Linked DNA regions of Cytobacillus luteolus. The protein of the gene in region 2 binds, or shares a complex with, the protein of the main gene of each other region. Links are inferred from orthologs where the notes say so. Each region holds a gene or a part of one and is shown on either strand. Other genes may lie near its edges. The genes, in order: dnaB and dnaG.

Region 1 (2,858 bases), on a different replicon or contig from region 2:
TCACATACATATTTCGCAACCTGTTGTCCATACTCAAAATACTCATCAAGAATATCTTCTATTTTAAATCCTTCAACTTCATAAACTTTTTCTAATAAACGGTTTTTTTCTGCTAAATTGTTAGTTAATTTTTCTTCAAATATTTCTCGATCTAACAAATCAGCCATGCGAATTCCTACACGTGCTGCTTTATCCATATAGGCTGGGCCAATTCCTTTTTTAGTTGTACCAATTTTATTAGCACCCTTACGATCTTCTTCAACTTCATCTAATTTTAAGTGATATGGTAGTATCACATGTGCACGATTACTAATTCTTAAATTATCTGTGCTTACACCACGATCATGTAAGTATTTTAACTCTGTTACAAGTGCTTTCGGATCAACAACCATTCCGTTGCCAATTACACAAATTTTATCTGAATAGAAGATTCCTGACGGGATTAAGTGTAGTTTATAGGTCTCTCCATTAAACTTAATTGTGTGACCTGCATTGTTACCGCCTTGATATCTAGCAATCACTTCCGCGTTCTCAGATAAAAAATCTGTAATTTTACCTTTACCTTCGTCTCCCCACTGTGTTCCAACAACAACTACTGAAGCCATAGGCTTAGCACCTCCGAGTGAACTCTAACTTATTTTACGTTCATTTATGTATCAAACATACTAATCTTATCAATTCTAACCACACAAGTCAACTAAACCCGAACAATTTTAATGATAGTATTTTATTTGTTCGTGAAATATCAACTTGCATTATTAGTTTTTCCAATAAACGAAAAAAGAACCCTCCCGATTGGGAAGGTCCTTCCTTTATACTATGCACCTGGTGGTATATTGGTGTCATCAAATCTTCTTTCTAGGTTTACGAACTTGTTATATTCTTTTACGAAGGCCAATGATACTGTTCCAACAGGACCATTACGTTGTTTTGCAATGATAATTTCGATAATATCCTTGTTCTCTGATTCTTTATCATAGTAATCATCACGGTACAAGAAGGCAACAATATCAGCATCCTGCTCAATACTTCCTGATTCACGAATATCTGACATCATTGGACGCTTATCCTGTCTTTGCTCAACTCCACGAGAAAGCTGAGAAAGAGCAATAACAGGAACCTTTAATTCACGAGCTAGTTCTTTAAGTGAACGAGAAATTTCTGATACTTCTTGTTGACGGTTTTCGCCACTACGCCCGCTTCCTTGGATTAACTGAAGGTAATCAATAAGAATCATACCTAAGCCACTTTCTTGCTTTAGACGGCGGCATTTTGAGCGAATATCACTAATTCGGATACCTGGTGTATCATCAATGAAAATTCCTGAATTTGATAAGCTTCCCATAGCCATTGTCAGCTTACTCCAATCCTCTGCCGTTAATGCACCTGTACGTAGTGCTTGTGCATTAATATTTCCCTCAGCACAGAGCATCCTCATTACAAGCTGTTCTGCCCCCATCTCAAGACTAAAGATAGCAACATTTTCATCTGTTTTCGTGGCCACATTTTGTGCGATATTTAACGCAAAGGCTGTTTTACCTACTGAAGGACGAGCGGCAACGATGATTAAATCATTTCGTTGAAAGCCAGCAGTCATACGATCTAATTCTGTAAATCCAGTAGGGATACCAGTAACATCGCCTTTACGATTTGTTAATTCTTCAATATTATCATATGTCTCAACTAATACATCACGGATGTTTTTAAACGCCCCTGCGTTCTTACGTTGAGCAACTTCTAAGATTGTTTTTTCAGCTTCACTTAAAAGGGCTTCTACTTCATCTTCCCTTGAATATCCATCTGAAGCAATGGTCGTTGCTGTTCTTATTAGTCTTCGAAGTATCGATTTCTCTTCAATGATTTTTGCATAATATTCAATGTTGGCAGCTGTAGGAACAGAGTTTGCAATATCACTAAGATAAGATACCCCACCTATTTCCTCTAAAAGCTTTACATCAGCTAATTCAGCAGTCACGGTTACTAAGTCGACCGGTTCACCCTTATCATTAAGATTAAGCATTGCATTGAATATTTTTTGGTGAGAAGCACGATAAAAGTCATCAGGAATTAATATTTCTGATGCCAACGTTAATGATGCTGGTTCTAGAAAAATAGCTCCTAGCACAGCTTGCTCAGCTTCAATATTTTGGGGAGGAATACGATCTGCAAGTAGTGTACTCATCTTTTTCTTCACTCTCCCTTAGAGGTGTTATCTATCTATTATATTAATCTATTATCTATGAATTAGAAATCTAAAATAATATGGATATAAGAAAAAATGTGATTTGTATTAAACAAAATCACATTTCATAATTGTATATGATAGCAAAGCTTTTTATCAATGGTAATTACTGCTCCTTCACTTGAACCTTAACTGTAGCAGTAACTTCTGGATGTAGCTTAAGTGGGACATTTGTAAAACCTAGAGAACGAATTCCATCTGGTAGATCAAATTTACGCTTATCAATTTTTATTTTGTGAGTTTTTGCTAACTCATCTGCAATTTGTTTACTAGTTACTGAGCCAAATAATCGCCCGCCATCACCAGCTTTTGCAGTTAGCTCTACCGTTAAAGCTTCAATTTTTTCTTTTAATTGCTTTGATTCTTCTAGTTCTTGAGCAGCCTCTTGTTTCACTTTGTTCTTTTGAGCTTCTAACATCTTCATATTAGCAGGTGTGGCTTCAATAGCAGCACCTTGTTTGAATAAAAAGTTGTGTGCATACCCATCTGACACATTTTTCACTTCACCTTGTTTTCCTTTTCCTTTTACATCCTTTAAAAAGATTACCTTCATGATTTTTTGCCTCCTTCAATATATTCATCTATAACTTCTTTTAGTTGTTGTTCTACTTCTTCA
Region 2 (8,907 bases):
TTTCAACTGCTTTAATTAAGCCCATGTTACCTTCTTGGATTAAGTCTAGGAATAGCATACCTCTACCTACATAGCGTTTTGCAATACTTACTACAAGTCGTAGGTTGGCCTCAGCTAGACGTCGCTTAGCTTCCTCGTCACCTTTTTCAATTCGCTCAGCAAGTACAATTTCTTCCTCACCTGATAATAAATCAACACGACCAATCTCTTTTAGGTACATACGTACAGGGTCATTTATTTTCACTCCAGGAGGAACACTTAGGTCATTAAGGTCAAATTCTTCCTCTTTTGCTAAATCCTGAATTTTTGGATCATCCTCATCCTCATCATCAGTTCCTTCACCTAACAATTCAACACCCTGTTCTCCTAGGAACTCATAATATTCGTCTAGTTGATCTGATTCCACTTCAAACCCAGACATTTTTTCAGCTATTTCTTCGTATGTTAATACACCACGTTTTTTACCTAACTCAGTTAATTGGTCTTTTACTTGCTCAATTGTATATTCAGTATCCATTTCTTTTGAACGTGCTGATTTTTCAGCCATAAGTTCCCCTCCTTCCAAACTAATATGCTTATAGAGGTCTTTAATCATCTGCTATTGATGGTTCTTCTTAATTGTAAAATTTCCATTGCAATAGTTGCTGCTCTTTTGAAATCGCTCTGACGTTCGGCTTCTTGTTGAGCAACTTCTTTTTCTTTTATCATTGACAATTTCTGATGTTTCAACACCTGTTTTATATAATCTGTCAATTCTAGCTCAGAAACTTCTTCATTAATAGATTGCATCGCAATTTCAGTTACTACACTCTTAAGCTTTTCATTATTCAATCTTTGAATAAATGTTCCAATATCGGGATCATTACCTTCTTCATAATATGCGTAAAGGTATAATACAATTGCTCGGTGCTCTTCAATATTGAAGTCACCTTGAAGTGCATCATGAACCTTATAAGTAATGTCTTTATCTCTTAACATATGGGCAATTAATAATCTTTCTGCATTATGATAAGCAGGTAAAAGCTTTTTCGCTAATAATGGTTTTCTAGGTATATTATTTCTGTTCCTATCATCATTATCCTTTTTATTTTGCAAAGATTTATTAATTTGTTCGTGTTGCTCTTTTAGAGCATCAAGTGAGATTGAGAATTCATTCGATAGTGTTCTAAGGTAGTGGTCTTTTTCAACCGCATTGTCAAGTTTTCCAATTTCATTTAGGACCAATTGGATATATTTAATTTTTTCTCCTTCATCTTGAAGGTTCTTACCTTTTCGAAAATATCTCATCTTGAATGCCATAAGAGTTAGGCTTGCCCCTATTACATCACCTTTAAAGTGCTCTGGTCCATACTTCTTGACGTAGTCATCAGGGTCTAATCCTTCAGGCATTGAAGCAACTTTCACATAACAACCTATATCTTTTAAAATGGCAGCTGCTCTAACAGTGGCTTCAATTCCGGCTGAGTCACCGTCATAACAAATCGTTACAGATTCAACATTCCTTCGAATCATCTTGGCCTGCTCTTCTGTTAAAGAAGTACCCATTGTTGCAATTGAATATGGTATATCAGCTCTATTAGCAGATATAACATCCATAAAACCTTCAAAAAGAACAACCTGTTCATTCTTTCTCATAAACGGCCTAGCATTATGAAAGTTATACAATGTTTTACTTTTATTAAAGATGATTGTTTCAGGACTGTTTAAATACTTAGGTTCTCTTGTATTTGTTTCTAGGACACGACCTGAAAAAGCAATTGTTTTTCCTTGATGATCCCATATAGGAAACATGATCCTATTTCGAAAACGATCAAAGTAAGAGCCGTCTGACTCTTTTTTAATAATTAATCCTGCCTTTTCCATCATCTCCTGCTTAAAACCTCTTTGAACAAGAAATTTAGATGCAAAGTCCCAAGAGTCTAATGCAAAACCGATTTCGAACTTTTCGATTTCCTCCATCGAAAATCCTCGATTAAGCAGGTAATCAAGTGCGTGCTCACCCTCTTTTGTATTTACCAATAAATGATGGTAGAATTTCTTTAGAAGTTCATGAGCCTCTATCATCATGGTAGAGTCCTGTTGTTTCTGTGGATGAATAGGATCAGTTTCTAGATTAGGTAATTCTATATTTACCCTGTCAGCTAAGCGCTTGGCTGCTTCGGTAAAAGTTATCCCATCAATGTCCATTATGAAAGATAATGCATTGCCTCCTGCTCCACAGCCAAAACAGTGATAAATTTGTTTATCTGGAGAGACAGAGAAAGACGGCGTACTTTCTCCATGAAACGGACAAAGACCGAAATAGTTTCTTCCTTGTTTCTTCAATTGAACATATTCACTGATTACGTCAACAATGTCTACAGAATGGCGAATTTTTTCGATAGTTTCTTCAGGAATTCGATATCCCATATTAAACATCTCCGTAATAAGTATTCTCTTTTTAATTCTTGATTTCCTGCACATTTCGACATTTTTTTTTCGAATGATATGATAAACTGATTTCTATCATCTTCTGAAAATGTCTTAGGACCTTTAAATGGTTTCCGGTCCGTCGTTCCATAGCAGACAAATATCTTAGATGTAGGATCATACCCATATCCTTAATTCAATGTCTTGTGTTTAGCATGATTCAATATATATAAGTCAACAGTTTCCTTTATTGCAACTACATAAACACATGTTCCTCCAATTTCATAGGAACCTTTATGAGATTATAACTTCCATTTGATATGTATTTGCAATCGTAAGTATCTCTGTTTTTACTGGACATGCATCAGCATCGACAAAAAACTGTGCTTTTTTTCGTCATAATTCTCTATTCTACATCACTCCAGCGTTTCCCTCTTTTCATGTAAAAGAATTATTATGAATTTAACCTCCATTCAAACGACAACATGAAATTGAGGGATTATCCTATATAACCCCTTCAGATTTAGACAAAGATATTAATATAATATATTTTTTCAGCCTTAACACTTGACAACTTTCAATATATAGTTTATTCGATACATGCCTAGTCTAAACCTAAAATTATACATTTAATCACAATTTTTTATTATAATATATATTTCTCTAAACCGCTATCGTTTTCTACTATATTTTTTTACCCATTTTTTAATAAAAGAAAACACATATCCTGGGGATATGTGCTTATCTATTTTTCTTATTTATCTGTTGCAGAATAATATTGGCGGTTTCTTCAACGGCCTTTTTCGTTACATCAATGACATCACAGCCAATTTTATTTATGACTCTCTCAAAGTGGTCTAACTCTTCTTTAATCCGGTCAATGTTTGCATAGATTGCCTGATCATCCAAACCTAGGGACTTTAGGCGTTCTCTTCTAATATCATTTAATTTCTCTGGGCTAATTTTCAATCCGATACATTTATGTGGTGGAACTAGAAACAGTTCTTCGGGAGGATCTACCTCAGGAACAAGTGGAACATTTGCTACTTTTAATCGCTTATGTGCTAAATATTGAGATAAAGGTGTTTTTGATGTTCTAGAAACTCCTACTAAAATAATATCCGCTCGTAAAATCCCTCGAGGGTCTCGTCCATCATCATATTTTACTGCAAATTCAATAGCTTCAATTTTTTTAAAGTAATCTTCGTCAAGCTTTCTAACCAATCCAGGTTCATGCCTAGGAGTTAACCCATATAAACCTTGCATATTGTCAATTAAAGGTCCAATTATGTCAAATACTGTTACTCCCGCTATCTTCGCTTCTTGGATTAAAAAGTTACGAAGCTCTGGGACTACGAGAGTAAAAGCGATTATAGCGCTGTTCATCTTAGCTAACGAAATGACTTCTGAGATCGTCCCTTTATCTTCGACATACGGTACTCTTTTTATCTCAGTGGCTGAATTATTAAATTGACTAATTGCTGCCTTTACAACTAGTTCGGCAGTTTCTCCTACTGAATCTGATACAACATAAATAATTCTATTCATGATATCCCCCCATTTGCAGTTTAGATCGTTATATTATTTCTTCTCCTGCTAAGGATACGAATGCTTTTGTAATATTCGTTTTCGTTATACGTCCTACTACCATAAAGCCATGCTCAGTTTCTCTTATAACTGGAAGTGCATCTATTTGTTTCTCGATTAATTTCTCAGCTACATCTACCAAAAGGTCCTCTCGGTCACACATTGTAATATTTGGCATTCTTGTCATGATGATGTTTACAGGAATGGATGAAAGCTCCTGCTTACCTATACTAGCACGTAACAAATCCTTTCTAGAGAGAACACCCACTAGAACAGAATTTTCATCTACTACAAATAACGTTCCTACATCCTCTAAAAACATTGTTACAATAGCATCGTAAACTGATACACTCTCATTGACAACAACAGGGATCGATTGATAATCCTTAACAACCATTTTTTTTATTTTATCTGAGAATAATTGAGCTCCTGTTTTTCCTGTATAAAAATACCCTACCCGCGGTCTGGCATCTAAATAACCGGCCATTGTTAAGATAGCTAAATCCGGTCTTAGGGTGGCCCTCGTTAAATTAAGTCTATCGGCAATATGTTCCCCCGTAATAGGGCCATCATCCTTTACTATCTGTAAAATTTTCTCTTGCCTTTTATTTAGTTCGATTGTAATCACCACCGATCAATAACAATTAATATGTACCGCTCAATTCCATTAAAAAGGCTATACTATATATAAATATTATATACTAATTACTTTTTTAAGAATACATTGAATTGCAAAAAAAATAAATGGAGCCTGATAGCAGGCTCCATTATTGTTCATTTTATTTTACAAGAATTGCATTTGTATCTGCAAATAATTTAATGATATCAGCAAGATGTACCATTTGTGCTAATCGGTTATTTTTAACAACTTCATCTTCAGCCATTACCATTGTATGATCAAAGTAATTATCAATATAAGGTTGTAGTGAACATAGAAGTTCGAATGCCTCATTGGCATCTCTCTTAATCGTAGCAGTTTCAACTTGGCTCGCAATTTGATTATACTTCTCATATAACTCTTTTTCTTGCTCTGAAGCAAATAGAGAAGGGTTAATCTCTAGCTTAGTGCCTTTCTTAGAGATATTTATGACCCTACTGAGTGACTCAATGGCCCCTTTAAATGAAGGTGTTTCTTTTTCTTTTTCTAACACCTTCGCTCTATTTACAAAGTAGCTGATGTTTCCAAGGTTTGTTCCTAAAACAGCCTCTGTAATATCATAGCGTATCATATTATCAGATAGAATATTTTTGAGTCTCATCTTAAAGAATTGAAGTAACTCTTCATAGACTTCATTTGTTTCACGTTTGCCTTTTTGCTGTTGATTAAATTGTTCTAATGCTGTTTGTAATAGAACTTCTAATGATATATCCCAATTCTTATCTAACAGAATTTGAACAATTCCAGCTGCCTGTCTGCGAAGTGCATAAGGATCCTGGGAGCCTGTAGGAATTAAGCCGATGGAGAAGCAACCAATAATCGTATCTAACTTATCTGCTATGCTTACAATTGCACCCGTATGAGAAGTCGGCACTGTATCTTCTGAGTGACGTGGCATATAATGCTCGTTAATAGCTAGTGCTACTTCATCATTTTCACCACTTAGTTTTGCATATCTCTCTCCCATAAAGCCTTGTAGCTCAGGAAATTCATAAACCATATGAGTAACTAAGTCAAACTTACAAATTTCAGCTGCTCTCTCTACCTTACTTAATTCATCATCACTTAGTCCTACTAGTGAAGAGAGTGTCACTGAAAGCTCCTTTACACGACGTACCTTATCACCTATTGAGCCTAATTCCACATGATAAACAATTGAGTCAAGCTTTTTAACTAAAACATCAATTTTTAACTTTTGATCTTCTTTATAGAAGAAGTCAGCATCAGAAAGTCTTGCTCGTAAAACTTTTTCATTTCCCTTTGCAACTGTTTCAATGTGCTTATGGTCACCGTTTCGAATGGTTATAAAATACGGCAATAATTTACCATTTTGATCTTTTACTGGAAAATAACGTTGATGTTCTTTCATTGAAGTAATTAGCACTTCTTCTGGCAAACCTAAGAATTCCTCCTCAAATTTACCAAATAAAGCTGTTGGATATTCAACTAAATTATTTACCTCTTCAAGTAAATCTTCATCAATTGGAACAATCCAGTTATTATCAAACTCTAAGCTCTTAATTTGATTAACAATTGCTTCTTTTCTTTCCAATGAATCTACAATAACATACTGTGAAAGCATCGCTTTTTCATAGTCTGATGAGTTCTGAAGCTCAATTTGTTCACCAAGGAATCGGTGTCCCCATGTTTTACGGTCACTTGTAACAGTCGAAATTGTCAAAGGTATAATTTCATTACCAAATAGAGTTACCACCCATTTGATAGGTCTTACAAACTTAAGATCTTCATTTCCCCAACGCATATTCTTTGGGAAACTCATCTCTCTAATAAGCTGAGCTAACTCGTTTAACGTATCTTTTGTATCTAGACCCTTAACAAATTTTCTGACATGCACATACTCTACTCCATTTATTTCTTTAAAGTAGATATCCTCAACAGAAGCACCTTGCCCCCTTGCAAATCCAATTGCAGCTTTTGTCCACTCTCCATTGTCATCCAAAGCAATCTTTTTTGCCGGTCCTTTTGCCTCAGTATCAACATCTTGTTGTTTTTCAGCAACACCAGTTACAAGTACTGCCAGTCTTCTAGGTGTTGAAAAGCTATGCACCTGGTCAAAAGAAATATTCTTTTCCATAAACCAATTTGTTAACTTAGAGGATAATTGATTCATTGCATCTGTTACAAACCTAGCAGGCATTTCCTCTAATCCTATTTCTAAAAGCAAATCACGGTTATTCATTTGTGTTCCCCTCCTCGTTTTTTAACATTGGGAATCCAAGCTTTTCACGTTCTTGATAGAAGGTTTGAGCAACCTTTCTTGCTAAATTTCTTACTCTACCTATATATCCTGTTCGCTCCGTAACTGAAATCGCACCTTTGGCATCCAGTTGGTTAAAGGTGTGAGAACATTTTAGTACATAATCATATGCAGGGTGGACAAGACCTTCGTCCATCTGACGGTGTGCTTCTTTTTCGTAAATCGTAAATAAGTTAAAAAGCATCTCAGTATCAGATGTCTCAAACGTATATTTCGAATGCTCGTGTTCCGGTTGAAGGAAAATGTCACGAACTGTGAAACCATTTGTCCATTCTAAATCAAATACATTCTCTTTATCTTGGATATAGGAAGCTAACCTCTCTACTCCATACGTAATTTCAACTGAAACTGGCTTACATTCAATTCCTCCTACTTGTTGGAAATAGGTAAACTGTGTAACCTCCATTCCGTCTAACCATACTTCCCAACCTAAACCTGCACAGCCTAATGAAGGGTTTTCCCAGTTATCTTCAACAAATCGAATATCGTGTTGAAGTGGATCAATACCTAAAGCCTTTAGGGAATCAAGATATAGTTCTTGAATATTATCAGGAGACGGTTTCATAATAACTTGAAATTGGTGATGCTGATACAGACGATTTGGATTTTCACCATATCTGCCATCAGCTGGTCGACGAGAAGGTTCTACATACGCTACATTCCATGGCTCTGGTCCTAGACTTCTTAAAAACGTATAGGGACTCATTGTACCCGCACCTTTTTCCACATCATATGCCTGCATTAGAATACAACCTTGATCTGACCAGTGCTTTTGAAGAGTTAGTATCATATCTTGAATATTCATTTCAGTACACCTCCGAGTGTAGTTAACTAGTTTAAATTCTTTTTATGTACAAATAAAAAACTCTCGCTCTATGCCTGCAATAGACATAGGGACGAGAGTTACCCGCGGTTCCACCCTATTTGCCACCTAAAAAGGTAAGCCTCTTTTATAAGAGTAAACACTCCAGAACGCCTTCGTTATTTGTCTATACCCTAGCTTACACTATCCTAGGTTCGCTTTTATAGACGGCAATAAGTACTACTTTCCTTCTACGTGTTTTATTTTTTAAATAGCTTAAAACATTTTTGAGTATGTTGTCAACTTTTTCTTGAAAAATGTCTAAACTTTTAACTTACACCGTTTCTTTGCGCTGCAGGCACTTGCTTTCCGCGGGGAATTATGAAAAAGCCCAACTGCTGGCTTTTTCAAGAGCGAATTCCCATCGGGGAGGAAGTCGAGCCTCCTCGACCTTTCCTCTATCTCCCGCAGGAGTCAATGCCTTCCGCTCCAATCCACTCTCCGTAAATACATAGGTACAACACTCTTCAGTAAAAAAGCTTTTACTTAAAATGAATTACGAAGATGGTCCATTTGGTTTAGGAATCGTTTAGATTTTAGAGATAATCCAGAGTATTCGTCGTAGTAGGTGCTAATAATTTTTTTTATTTCTGATTTTGTTTCTTCTTTTACATCTATTTTTCCCAGTCTGTTTAGGTCAAAGTAATAAAAGATTCTTAGTAATTTTACTGTAGATTGGGATATTTTTAGATGGTGTGCGTCAATTTGAAGGCATCTGTGGCAGAGGAAGCCACCTTCTCGGATTGAAAAAGAGAATTGGCCATCTGTGCTTCCACATGCTGAGCATCTGTCTAAAACAGGATGTAATCCTAGGACTTGCAGCATTTTCATTTCATAAATAAAGGTAAGTATGTCTAAATCAAGACCTTCGTTCATAAAATGTAATGTTTGGTACAACAGCTCAAACAAGTAGGGATTAGGCTTTTTATCTTCGGTCGCTTTATCGGTTAATTCAACAATGTAAGAGGCGTGTGCAGTGAGAAAAATATCTTCTCGAATTCCTCTCATTGTTTTAATAATTTCACCTTGCTGCAAACCACCAAGTCCATTACTTCTTTGAACTAAGTAATAACCGTATGTAAAAGGCTGGGTAATAGAAGCGAGCCGGCTACT

Evidence for each region.
Region 1: the proteins of dnaG (region 2) and dnaB are in contact, whole or in part, in a crystal structure (PDB 2R6A), measured with the Geobacillus stearothermophilus proteins. The link is inferred for Cytobacillus luteolus from one-to-one orthologs. Residues at the interface, in WP_049624496.1 of Geobacillus stearothermophilus: Lys456, Leu457, Leu458, Pro459, Ala460, Asn463, Ala464, Leu467, Leu535, Leu536, Ile537, Ala538, Gln544, Glu545, Asp548, Tyr549, His552; in WP_033016901.1 of Geobacillus stearothermophilus: Ser13, Glu15, Ala16, Gln18, Glu91, Leu92, Asp94, Ala95, Val96, Pro97, Thr98, Ala99, Ala100, Asn101, Tyr104, Tyr105, Ile108.

The regions. Positions count from the first base shown.
Region 1 is NZ_JAGGKM010000007.1:33,829-36,686, reverse strand. It holds dnaB (replicative DNA helicase), read right to left. Parts: upstream 2,183-2,858; coding sequence 818-2,182; downstream 1-817. Other genes in the region: J2Z26_RS18200 (DHH family phosphoesterase), read right to left, coding at 2,792-2,858; rplI (50S ribosomal protein L9), read right to left, coding at 2,349-2,795; J2Z26_RS18215 (adenylosuccinate synthase), read right to left, coding at 1-605. UniProt on the Escherichia coli protein: The main replicative DNA helicase, it participates in initiation and elongation during chromosome replication. Travels ahead of the DNA replisome, separating dsDNA into templates for DNA synthesis.
Region 2 is NZ_JAGGKM010000004.1:74,459-83,365, forward strand. Bases 1-2,880 are described here. They hold dnaG (DNA primase), read right to left. Parts: upstream 2,410-2,880; coding sequence 592-2,409; downstream 1-591. Other genes in these bases: rpoD (RNA polymerase sigma factor RpoD), read right to left, coding at 1-547. Also shown: J2Z26_RS12435 (pyruvate, water dikinase regulatory protein), read right to left, coding at 3,151-3,957; J2Z26_RS12440 (transcriptional regulator CcpN), read right to left, coding at 3,986-4,627; glyS (glycine--tRNA ligase subunit beta), read right to left, coding at 4,776-6,854; glyQ (glycine--tRNA ligase subunit alpha), read right to left, coding at 6,847-7,737; DNA repair protein RecO, read right to left, coding at 8,281-8,907. UniProt on the Escherichia coli protein: RNA polymerase that catalyzes the synthesis of short RNA molecules used as primers for DNA polymerase during DNA replication.